DNA from 2 places in the Pseudomonas sp. c313 genome. Region 1 is predicted to be linked to the other one. Evidence: riboswitches for the same ligand, from Rfam matches in the RefSeq annotation. Region 1 holds a riboswitch; the other holds the start of a gene.
The links. Region 1 has a riboswitch for cobalamin ahead of ACZRKZ_RS05170 (CbtB domain-containing protein). Riboswitches for the same ligand answer to the same signal wherever they lie in the genome.

Region 1 (5,535 bases):
ACGATGTTGCGCATCGAGACCCGTAGCGGCAAGCGCGAGGTCTACAGCCTGTTACGCAATCGCGCCCATAGCAACGTAGCGTTCATGCTCGGTGAGGCCTATCGCTATCAGCCTGGTCTGGACACCCTGACCATTTATCCTGGCGTGCTCAGCAGCTATCCGAACTTCATCTTCAATATTGCTGCCGAAGACGTGCCTGAGTTCGTCGAAGACATGGAATACGCCAAGGACGCCAAGCGGTTTGAGAGAATCGTCGACCGCTGGGGTGTGCGTCGCAGTCATCCGCAGTTCTGGCTGTATTTCCACGATTTGTCGCAGTACATCCGTGAAACCACGCCGATGGAAGAGGGCGTATTGGACATGAATCGCTATGAAAACCTTTGATTACGGCGCGTTTTCTTTTCCGACAAAAATACTAGGACTTTGTGCCTCCGCAATGATTGGCGTAAACTGCCGGCAAGCCTGTGAGGATTTTCCATGACTGCCATAACCATTACTGACGCCGCCCACGATTACCTGGCTGATCTGCTGTCCAAGCAGAACACTCCAGGTATTGGTATCCGTGTCTTTATCACCCAGCCTGGCACCCAGTACGCAGAGACGTGCATTGCCTACTGCAAGCCGGGGGAAGAGAAACCCGAAGATACCGCCCTGGGGCTCAAGAGCTTCACCGCGTACATCGACGCCTTCAGCGAAGCCTTTCTTGACGATGCCGTGGTTGACTACGCCACCGATCGCATGGGCGGCCAGTTGACCATTAAAGCGCCTAACGCCAAGGTGCCGAGCGTCAACGCCGACAGCCCGGTCAACGAGCGTATCAACTATTACCTGCAAACCGAGATCAACCCTGGGTTGGCCAGCCACGGCGGCCAAGTCAGCCTGATCGACGTAGTGGATGACGGTATTGCCGTGTTGAAATTCGGCGGCGGTTGCCAGGGCTGTGGCCAGGCGGACGTGACCTTGCGCGAAGGCATCGAGCGCACCTTGCTTGAGCGGGTTCCCGAGCTCAAGGGTGTACGTGATGTGACTGACCACACGCAGAAAGAAAACGCCTACTACTAAGGTGTTCGCTGCGAGCATGAAAAACGGCGCCCCGTGAGCGCCGTTTTTTTATGAGCTTAATTCAATGGGTTATATGGGTTTTGTAATAATTAGGGTTAAGTGTGGGGGCAGGTTTGAGTACATATCCGTTGCTGCGGTAATGGCGACTTAGGGTTATGCCCTTACGGCGTGTCACTTTGCAAAAGCGGCAAAGTAACCAAATGTATGGTCAGCCCCACCACTTGGTGCCTCGCCTAGGCTCGGCGTACCCTCACCGTGGGTCGCCGCGCTGGGCCATCCCTGGCCCAGCGCGGCTAAACCGGCGTCCTGCCGGTTTACCCACTGCGCAACACCTGCGTTCGGCCTCTGGTTTTATGGGCAGGCAGATCAAGAGCCATCCGTTTTTCTGTAGGAGCGAGGGGGACGCCTAGTTCTTGCTCGCGAAGAACCTGAGGGCACCGCGGTGATTCAGGGAGCCAGCGTCATCGTTAACGACCATCGCGAGCAAGCTCGCTCCTACAGGTGGCAGTGGGTCCGCTCTTGCTTTTCACCACTCAGGTCGGCTACCAGGCCGCCGTGCTTTTGCTTTTGCTTTTGATCTAAGGCGCCCCGTTAACCACGATGGCTGAACGCAGGCATTGATCCGTGGGTAAACCGGCAGGACGCCGGTTTAGCCGCGCTGGGCCAAGGATGGCCCATCGCGGCGGCCCACGGAGCAATGCCGGAGTGAAGGCATGCCGAGCCTAGGCGAGGCACCAAGTGGTGGGGCAAGAGCCTTTTGGTTACTTTTGGGCTCTTTTCAAAAGTGACACGCCGTAAGGGCGTAACCCTAAGCCGCCCTGACTAAAATAACGGATATGTACCCAACCCAACCCAACCCAACCCAACCCAACCCAACCCAACCCACAGGGTTTTGCATTAGCATCCGGGAATACTCAAGGCCGATATAAGTGCGCATGACCTGCGCGATACAACGATGACTCGCTGAAACCGTCACTGGCCAACACCCGGCCCACCACAATCAACGCCGTCCGCCTGAACCCCTTGGCCGCTACCTTTTCGGCAATATCCGCCAACGTACCGATAACCCAATCCTGATCTGGCCAGGTTGCACGATGCACCACGGCAATCGGGCAGTCGGGGCCGTAGTGAGGCAGCAGTTCAGCGACGATCTTCTCCAGATGATTGACCCCCAGATGAATCGCCATAGTCGTACCGTGGCTGGCCAGACTACTAAATGACTCTCCCGCCGGCATCGCAGTTTTATCGGCATAGCGGGTCAGGATCACGCTCTGGGCGATATCCGGCAGGGTCAGTTCAGCCTCCAGCAGCGCCGCACAGGCGGCCACGGCTGTCACGCCCGGAATGATCTGGAAGGGAATGCCCAGCTCCCGCAGCCAGCGAATCTGCTCGCCAATCGCACCATACAAGCTAGGGTCGCCGGAATGCACCCGTGCCACGTCCTGGCCGTTTTCGTGGGCGGCCTTGATCAAACCGATGATCTGCTCAAGGTGTAGTTCGGCGCTGTTGATCACCTGTTCGGCCTGATGACCTTCCAGCACGGCGGCCGGTACCAGCGAGCCCGCATAAATGATCACCGGGCAGCTGCGAATCAGCCGCTGGCCCTTGACGGTAATCAGTTCGGGATCGCCGGGGCCCGCACCGATGAAAAAGACGGTCATGACGGTTTCCTATGCAAAAAAACAAGCGTGCAAGGCTTCAGATGAAGATTGCTCATGATCAAGGCTGGCGATTATCGAGATTTTAGCCGCAACTGGCTAACGCAAAGGTGGCCTGGGCGTTTTTCTGACGAGTGATCAGCAGCCTCGCCGACCCCTGGGCCAAGTGTTCAGCCAAGGCCAGGGCGGCACTTTCGGCAACGCCATGGCAGCCCGTATGGGCGAAGGCGATAGCCGACTTGTGGCTCAGCCGGGGTTCATACAATACCAATTGCCCGGCACTGAAAAACTGCAGCGGCAGGTTCAAGGCCTTGGCCAATGCCAACAGCCCTGGTTCATCCTGTTTGAGATCAATACTGGCCAGTGCAGTGATGCGTTGGCGATCGATGCCGCCCTCGTCGAGGGCCTTGTTGAACAGGGCAAGCAGGGTGTCAGTGTCGCAGCCACGCTGGCAACCCAGGCCGACCACCAGGGTCGGCGCTGTGTTGTCAGTGGTCATGCCGAGTATTGATCGTCACGGTTACGGCGAAACAGCCAGGCGCTGATCAGGCCCAGGGCCAGCCAGAAGGCAACGTTGGTCAATTGCGAGGCAATCTTGAACTGCGCTTCCAGCGCTTCAGGAGCCAGCATTGAATGGGCTTCCGGTTGCGGCGCGCCAATCACATGGGGCACCGCCAGGATTGCCACGCCCAACACTTTCAGCAGCCAGTTGCGACCGAACACGATCAACGCAATACCGGCGGCAGTGGAACCGGCCGTGCCGATCCACCAGATTTGCCGTTGCGCCAGGTCAGCCGCAGCAGTGCCCGGCAGTTCCGGTGGCAGGCCAAGGGTTGGCGCGAGGACGAAGGTTGCATAACCCGCCAGGCCCCACAGCAGGCCTTGAGCGGTGCGGGTTGGCGCACGCAAGGTGTAGAGGCCGGCCAGCATCAGCGCGAAGCCGACCGCGACCACCAGGTTGCCGCCCGTGGTGGACAGTACGCGCTGCCAGCCGTTTTCCGGCTCCCAGGCTTCGGCGTCGTGGCTGTGAGCGGCAGCGGTGCCGTTGGCATGCTCATGCACCTGGGTAGCCGCGGGGGCGTTTTCGAAGGTTTCCGCCTGGAGAATCAGCGGCGCGACCCAGAAGCTTTGCAGCAGGGTCAGCAACAGGGCAGCCAACAGGCCAGTGAAACCTGCGGTTTGGGCAATTCGCTTGATCATGTTGGCAGGTCTCAATGGCACGGGAACGCGGCGCTGTGGCGGGTATCGTGGGCGGCGTTGTGCACGGCCTCAATATGGGAGAAACCGGCGAAATACACCAGGCACGCGCCCAGAATCGACGCACCGATGGCGGCGGTCAGGCGTTGGCTCAAGGTGGCGGTGTTGCTTGCGGTATGCGAGGTGCTGCTGATGATCGACATGGCACGTCCCTTTCGAGTGTCAGGGTGAAACGAGCGCATGAAAACCCTGCGAGCCAGGCACGCAGAGTTCTGAACAGCGCCCGCCCACCGCGGGTTTGTTATTTGATTGATCGGGCCGGTCTCCGGGCTTGCGAGGGGGCTCTTGAAAAGAGTCGACCTAAAAGCATCGCCTTCCCATGCCATCTCGGCACAGTGGATCTGATGCTTCGCTCGCTTACCGTTGCGGGGGCAGCACCGGACTGGTCATGGCTTGAGTCAAGCACATGATTTACCGGTTTCCCGTTTCACCCTGTGAAGGGCACCCGAAACAAGATGTGTAGGAGAGCATGGGTGAGGGATGGTAGTCAAATTGACCGAGCCCCTGTAGCCTTGCGCCTTCGAGGTTCTTCGGCCCAGGTCGAAGCTAAGAAGGGAACGCGGTTGATGCCGCGGCTGCCCCCGCAACTGTAAAGGGTTGATCTGACTGCCACGCCACTGCCTGAACAAGGCGGGAAGGCGCAGCCAGCGCCAGTCGCAAGACCGGCAAGCCCCAAGCCAGGAGACCTGCCTCGCTACGATTCTCAACTTTCAACCGGGCGGGGTGATCCGGTGGCGAAATGGGCTTCTGCGCGCCGCCGCAGGGCCAATCGTCCCGTCTGCCCGCCACCTTGCCAAAGGGCATCCGATGAAAACACTGGCCAAACTCCCCGTCACCATCGTTACCGGCTTTCTCGGTTCGGGTAAAACCACCTTGTTGCGCCATATGCTCGACAACGCTCAGGGCCGCCGCATCGCCGTGATCGTTAACGAATTCGGCGAGCTGGGCATTGACGGTGAAATTCTCAAACAGTGCTCCATCGGTTGCACCGAAGAAGAAGCCAACGGCCGCGTGTATGAACTGGCCAACGGTTGCCTGTGCTGCACCGTCCAGGAAGAGTTCTTCCCGGTAATGCGCGAGCTGGTAGCCCGTCGCGGCGACCTCGACCACATTCTCATTGAGACCTCGGGCCTGGCCCTGCCAAAACCGTTGGTCCAGGCCTTCCAATGGCCGGAAATTCGCAGCGCCTGCACCGTTGATGCGGTGATCACCGTGGTCGACAGCCCGGCCGTGGCTGCTGGCACCTTCGCTGCGTTCCCGGATCAGGTGGATGCCCAGCGCAAACTTGACCCGAATCTGGACCACGAATCGCCGCTGCACGAGCTGTTCGCCGACCAACTGGCCAGCGCCGACCTGGTGATCCTCAACAAATCCGACCTCATCAGCGCCGAAGACCTGGCCCGCGTGCGCCTGGAAGTGGCTGAAGAGTTGCCGCCAGCGGTGAAGATCATCGAAGCCAGCAGCGGTCGCGTGCCATTGGACGTGTTGATTGGCCTGGGCGCCGGTTCCGAAGAACACATCGACAGCCGCCACAGCCATCACGATCATCATCACGAAG
Region 2 (5,535 bases), on a different contig from region 1:
GCCAGACCATCTCCACCCTGGACGGCAAATTCACCTTCGGCCTGCCCAAGGCCTACACCGCCGATGCACTGCCGGCCGGCGATGAAGCCCACGGCACCGCGGGCGCCAGCGGCACGATGTACACCAACCAGGCGGGCAAAAGCGTGGTGATCGTGGCCGAGACCCTGCGTAATGACGGCATCACCATCAAGGACAACGACCCGCAATTTCTCGACGGCGCGGTGACTGGATTCGTCAAGGAGCAAAGCGCCACCCTGCCAGACTTCAAGAAACTGGGCGAAATAAAGCTGGTCCTCAAGGGCTTGGGCATGCGTCAGGTTGACAGCACGGCGACCATGGGGGGCGGCAAGACCCTGACCTCGACATTCTTCGCCGGCTCCGGCAATCACCTGCTGGTAATCCAGGCGATTTCCCGGGCCGATGATGCCAAGGGACATGGCGTGTTGGTGAAGCAGATTACGGGCGGCAAGTAAGCCGATTTCCACGGCTATCGCTTTGTTTAGGGCAGGCTCTTTTGGAGCCAGTTCTTCAGGTCCTGCACTTCGGCATTACTGATGGTATGGGTCATGCCCGGATAACCATGAAACTCCGGTTTCAGCCCCAGGCCCGACAACACCTCATTGGCCCGCGTGGCCGAGGCATACGGCAACGCTTGGTCCAACGTGCCATGGCCGATAAAAATCGCCAGCTTGCCCAGTTGCTCATCCGGCTTGAACTGAGTCTTGAGCTGAGCCTTGAGCACCGGCAACACGCTGCCACTCAACGCCGCGATCCCCCGCAGCATTTGCGGCTGCCGTAAGCCCACCTCGTACGACATGATCGCTCCCTGGCTGAACCCCACCAGGAATACTCGGTCGCTCTGGGTGTGATACTTGGCCGTGGCCTGGGCGACAAAGTCCTCGATCAGCCGTGCGCTGCTCTGCAAATCGACGGTCTCGCCATCGTAGTCGCCATTGCCGGGCGTCTTGCGAAACCAGCGATAGCCATCCTCATCCACCGTTCCCGGTGCTCGAACTGACAGGTAGCTCCAGGTCGACGGCAGTTCATCCCTGAGACCGAAAAGGTCCTGCTCATTGCTGCCAAACCCATGGAGAAAAATCACCAGGGGCTGGTTGCGTGAATCACTTTGAGTCTGCTCCAGGTACGACAGCGGCAAATCCGTGTGCAGGGCAGATTGGCCGTGGGCGGCACCCGCACACAACGTCAGCGCCAAGACGATCAGTTTGAACATGGGGATCAACCTCAAGGCTTGCGCAGCAAATAAGTGTCCATGATCCAGCCGTTGGCCTGGCGCGCCGCCTTGCGCACACGCTCAATTTCATCGGCAACCTCAGCCACCTTGCCGCTGATGAGGATCTCGTCCGGCGTACCGAGGTAGGCGCCCCAATAGATATCCATGTCCTTGTCCGCCACGGTGCGGTAGGAGTCCTCTGCATCGAGCATCACCACCAACGTATCGGCGTCACTGACCTGCCCCGCCGCCAACCGGCGACCTGTGGTGATCTCGATGGACCGGCCGATGCGGTTCAGCGGCACTTTGTGCTGGGCCGCCAGGGCCTGGACGCTGGTGATGCCGGGGATGACTTCGAACTCGAATTCACAGCGGCCAGTGGCGAGGATTGCCTGGAGGATGCGGATGGTGCTGTCGTACAGCGCCGGGTCGCCCCACGCCAGGAATGCGCCCACTTCACCATCGGCCATTTGTTCGTTGATCATCCGCTCAAAGGTCTGCTGCTTGTCGCGATTCAGGTCCTGCACAGCGGTGGTGTAGTCGATTTCACCGCGTACTCGCTCGGGGCAATCAGCCTCGACAAAGCGGTAGTCGTGATCGGTGATATAGGTCTCGCAGATTTCCCGACGCAGGTCGATCAGCTTGTCCTTGCTCTGGCCCTTGTCCATCAGGAAAAACACGTCGGTGCGGTTGAGCGCCTTGACCGCCTGCATGGTGATGTAGTCGGGGTTGCCGGCGCCAATGCCGATGATCAGGATGCTCTTCATGGGAAAGTCTTCATGAGGTGTTCTCAATGCGGGGCGGCGATTTTGCCATGTTCCGGCTACGAGGCGTGAGTTTCCAGGCGCAGGCGCCAGACACCGTTGAAACGCAGCTCGGTGGATGACAGCGGCTCCACGTCGATCAGATAGAACATCGCGATCGGACATTGCATGACGTGCAGCAAGGCAGCACGGATGATGAAGGGATGGGTCACCGCCACCACGTGTCCTGGATTAGCTTCGAGGGTTTGCATCCACTGCCCTACCCGCTTGCAGACCTGTTGCACCGACTCGCCACCATGAGGGGCGCTGGTGCTGTCGGTAAGCCAGGTCATCAACTCGTCGCGGTCGACCTCGTCGAGGTCCTGGCCCTGCCAACTGCCGAAATCACCATCGCGCAAGGCTTCATCGACCTTTGCGCCGTTGCCGAACAACGTTGCCGTTTGCCGGGTTCGGGCTTCAGGACCACAGAGCAGGCGCAGGTTTTTCTTGAAACGCCCGGCCAGCGATAACGGCACCTGCCGCCAATCCATCTCCAGAGACTGGTCGATAGGGAATTGACCGCGTTTCTGATACGGCGTCGTGGCGTGGCAAACAAGGGTCAAACGTGTGGCCTGCATCCCCTTCTCCTCTGGTGTGGGAATCACGTGTGCAGTCAATACTGCGCCAGCCCCTTGCCTGACAAGCCAATTGTTCGCAAATTTCCCCGCCAAGTTGACGAGCGGACTTGCGAATGTTCAGATGCTGCCCTGTTTCAGGTGCCTCATGCCGCCGTGCATGGGGTGAAACGGGAAACCGGTACGCTCATCCGAGCAAGTCCGGTGCTGCCCCCGCAACGGTATACGCGTGACCTCTTCGACACACCACTGTGGCCAAACCGCCATGGGAAGGTGAAGGGTTCCAGACGCGTGAGCCCGGAGACCGGCCTGGAGTATCTGTTTGGCAAAATCCTGCGGTGGGCGGGCATGGGCCGGTATTGGCGTGTGCTCGGTACCTTCTCCTGCGTGCTTCTGCGAAAGAAACTTTTCGAGAAGACTATGATTTTTCAATGCTCCTGTTTTCAACGCGCCTATGCGACTACCCCGACCCTGCTCCTGGGTTGCCTGTTCAGCCCCCTGCTGCTCGCCGATGGCAACGCCCTTGAACTCAAGCAGCAGATCGTTTCCGCCCCCTCGGTAGAGTCCACTACCGTCGCCGACATGGCGCAATACGGCAGCAAGGTCGAGATCGTCACTCGCGAACAGATCGAACGCGCCGGCCCCAGCGCCGACATCACCCGCGCCATGCAGATGTTCATTCCCGGCTTCTACATAGCGCCAAAAAACGGCCCGTTCGACTACGGCACCTACTCGTTGCTGGGTGGGCGCAATGACGACACCTTGATCCTGCTGGACGGCGTACGCCTGAACAATCGCCTGTACGGCGGCCTGTACCTGGACACCTTGCCGGCCAACGCCGTGGAGCGCATCGAAGTGCTCAAGGGCGGGCAAAGCTTGCTGTTTGGCACCCAGGCGGTGGCGGGCGTGATCAATATCGTCACCCGCAGCCCGCAGACGCGTGACGCCTCCGGTGAGGTGAATCTGGGAGTCGACACCTTCGGCGGGACTACCGGCGATGCCCGCACCGAGCGGATTTTCAGCAACGGTTTCGGCGACCTGGGCCTGCTGGCCTACGTCAGCCACAACATCTCCGAGGGCTACCAGCCGTTTCGCAACAGCGACATGAGCAACGTCACCGACAAGAAACGCTCCTACGAAGTCACCACCTTCGGCGCCAAGGCGATCCAGTCCTTTGGCGACGATTCACGGCTGGAACTGTTTTACCAATACGCCGATGCCAACCTGGATTTCGCCAGGGCCACCAACAATCGCAAGACCACCAATGACCGGGTGCAACAGATCGCCACGGCGACCTTCGAGCAAAGCATCAACGAACGTCTGAGTTACTTCGTCAAAGGGCATATCAATGACTGGGACACGCGATACTCGCGGGTCAACAACACAACCAACGGCGGCAGCTGGGTGCGCAACCACAACGACTATTGGGGCTTTACCGACTGGGGTGTGCAAACCGAAGGCAAGGCCGAGTTGCAAGGTGGCCACGTGCTGGTGTTCGGCTCCGATAACCAATGGTTCAAGGGCCAGGATGATGTGCTGATCATCGACAACAACAAGGCCCAAGCTCACGCGCTCTACACCCAGTTACGGCCGAAGATCGACGCCCTGCCCGACTGGCACCCCAGCATCGGCATTCGTCACGAAGCTATCGACGGTGGCGACAGCGCCACCGTCGGCATGCTCACCTCGCTCTACGACCTCACCGACAACTGGCAATTGCGCGGCCAATACGGCAGCGCCTACAAACTGCCCAATGCCGAGCAACTGTTCGCCAACGAGGATGACGAAAAGGGCAATCGCAACCTCAAACCGGAAAAAAGCCGCAACGCCGAGTTGGGTATCGACTACAAGGGCAGCCTGCTGGGCCGCGAGTTCAGCGCCAGCGCCACGGTGTTCCGACGCAAGATCACCGACCTGATCAGCATGGACGACATCCAGTGGGTCAACGTCCAGGGCCAGGTTCAGATGCGCGGCTTCGAGGCGGATGCCAAGCTGCAACTCAACAATCAATGGAGCGTGCAGGCAGACATGACCCGCAACCTCACCGAGTCCCGCACGGGTGTCACTATCAATGACATCCCAGGCTTCTTCGCCCGTTCGCGCATTGGCTATGAATCGGAAAGTAAACTGTGGGGGGCCGGAGGTGCGATCCGTTATATTCGCGATGTTATTAGCTCGAAAAAAGTCGAATATGGCCACTACTCGGTGGTGGACGCCGACGCCTATCGTTACCTGGATAGCGCGCACCAGCATCGCCTGAGCCTGTTGGTGGAAAACCTGTTCGACCGCGACTACGTCACCAGCCGCTCCAGCAACGTCGACAACCTCGGTCGGCCGTTTACCTCGGAGGTGCGTTATACGTATCGCTTTTGATGACCGAGACTGAGCCCAGTGTTCACGACGAGGTGGAGACGCACCCGGACTGGTCACACATACCCAGGCACGCCCACCATGTGTTCTTGTGTACCGGCCCGCGCTGTGTCAAGCGCGGGGCCTTGCAGTTGTGGAAAACGCTGCGCCGGCGGTTGCTTAAGCACGAGCGCATCGAGACGCCGGACGGCGTATTGCTGACCCGTACTCACTGCCAGTTCCCCTGTAACCTGGGGCCGGTGCTGACGGTATACCCGGACACATGCTGGTATCACGTGCGCAATGAAGCGGACGTGCTGCGCCTGGTTGATGTGCATCTGGTGGGCGGTGAGATCGTCGACGACTTGCTGATCAAGGAGCGCCCATGAAGCGCACGTGGTGGCTGCTGAGTGCACTGCTCTGGGTGATGCCTTCCCTGGCCGATGGTTACCGCAACTGTGGCCAGGCCTGGCCCCTGCCCCACTTGCCGCTATCGCGTATCGTGGCCCTCAACCAGCACGCCGCCGATATGCTGCTGGCGTTGGACGCAGGCCCGGCGCTGGTGGGTGTGGCGTAC

Region 2: it holds a riboswitch for cobalamin, as region 1 does, so the genes downstream of both, ACZRKZ_RS16405 (TonB-dependent receptor plug domain-containing protein) here and ACZRKZ_RS05170 (CbtB domain-containing protein) in region 1, are expected to answer to the same signal.

The regions. Positions count from the first base shown of each region.
Region 1 covers NZ_JBUZRD010000002.1:55,762-61,296, forward strand. Annotated here, with positions in the region: gene ACZRKZ_RS05145 (fatty acid cis/trans isomerase) at 1-384, shown strand, start outside; gene nfuA (Fe-S biogenesis protein NfuA) at 478-1,062, shown strand; gene cobM (precorrin-4 C(11)-methyltransferase) at 1,977-2,723, opposite strand; gene ACZRKZ_RS05160 (cobalamin biosynthesis protein) at 2,806-3,219, opposite strand; gene ACZRKZ_RS05165 (CbtA family protein) at 3,216-3,920, opposite strand; gene ACZRKZ_RS05170 (CbtB domain-containing protein) at 3,932-4,120, opposite strand; cobalamin riboswitch at 4,217-4,441, opposite strand; cobalamin riboswitch at 4,484-4,685, shown strand; gene cobW (cobalamin biosynthesis protein CobW) at 4,785-5,535, shown strand, end outside.
Region 2 covers NZ_JBUZRD010000005.1:28,264-33,798, reverse strand. Annotated here, with positions in the region: gene ACZRKZ_RS16425 (DcrB/PsbP domain-containing protein) at 1-473, shown strand, start outside; gene ACZRKZ_RS16420 (alpha/beta hydrolase) at 500-1,231, opposite strand; gene cobF (precorrin-6A synthase (deacetylating)) at 1,243-1,998, opposite strand; gene ACZRKZ_RS16410 (histidine phosphatase family protein) at 2,055-2,612, opposite strand; cobalamin riboswitch at 2,732-2,936, shown strand; gene ACZRKZ_RS16405 (TonB-dependent receptor plug domain-containing protein) at 3,030-4,982, shown strand; gene ACZRKZ_RS16400 ((2Fe-2S) ferredoxin domain-containing protein) at 4,982-5,347, shown strand; gene ACZRKZ_RS16395 (ABC transporter substrate-binding protein) at 5,344-5,535, shown strand, end outside.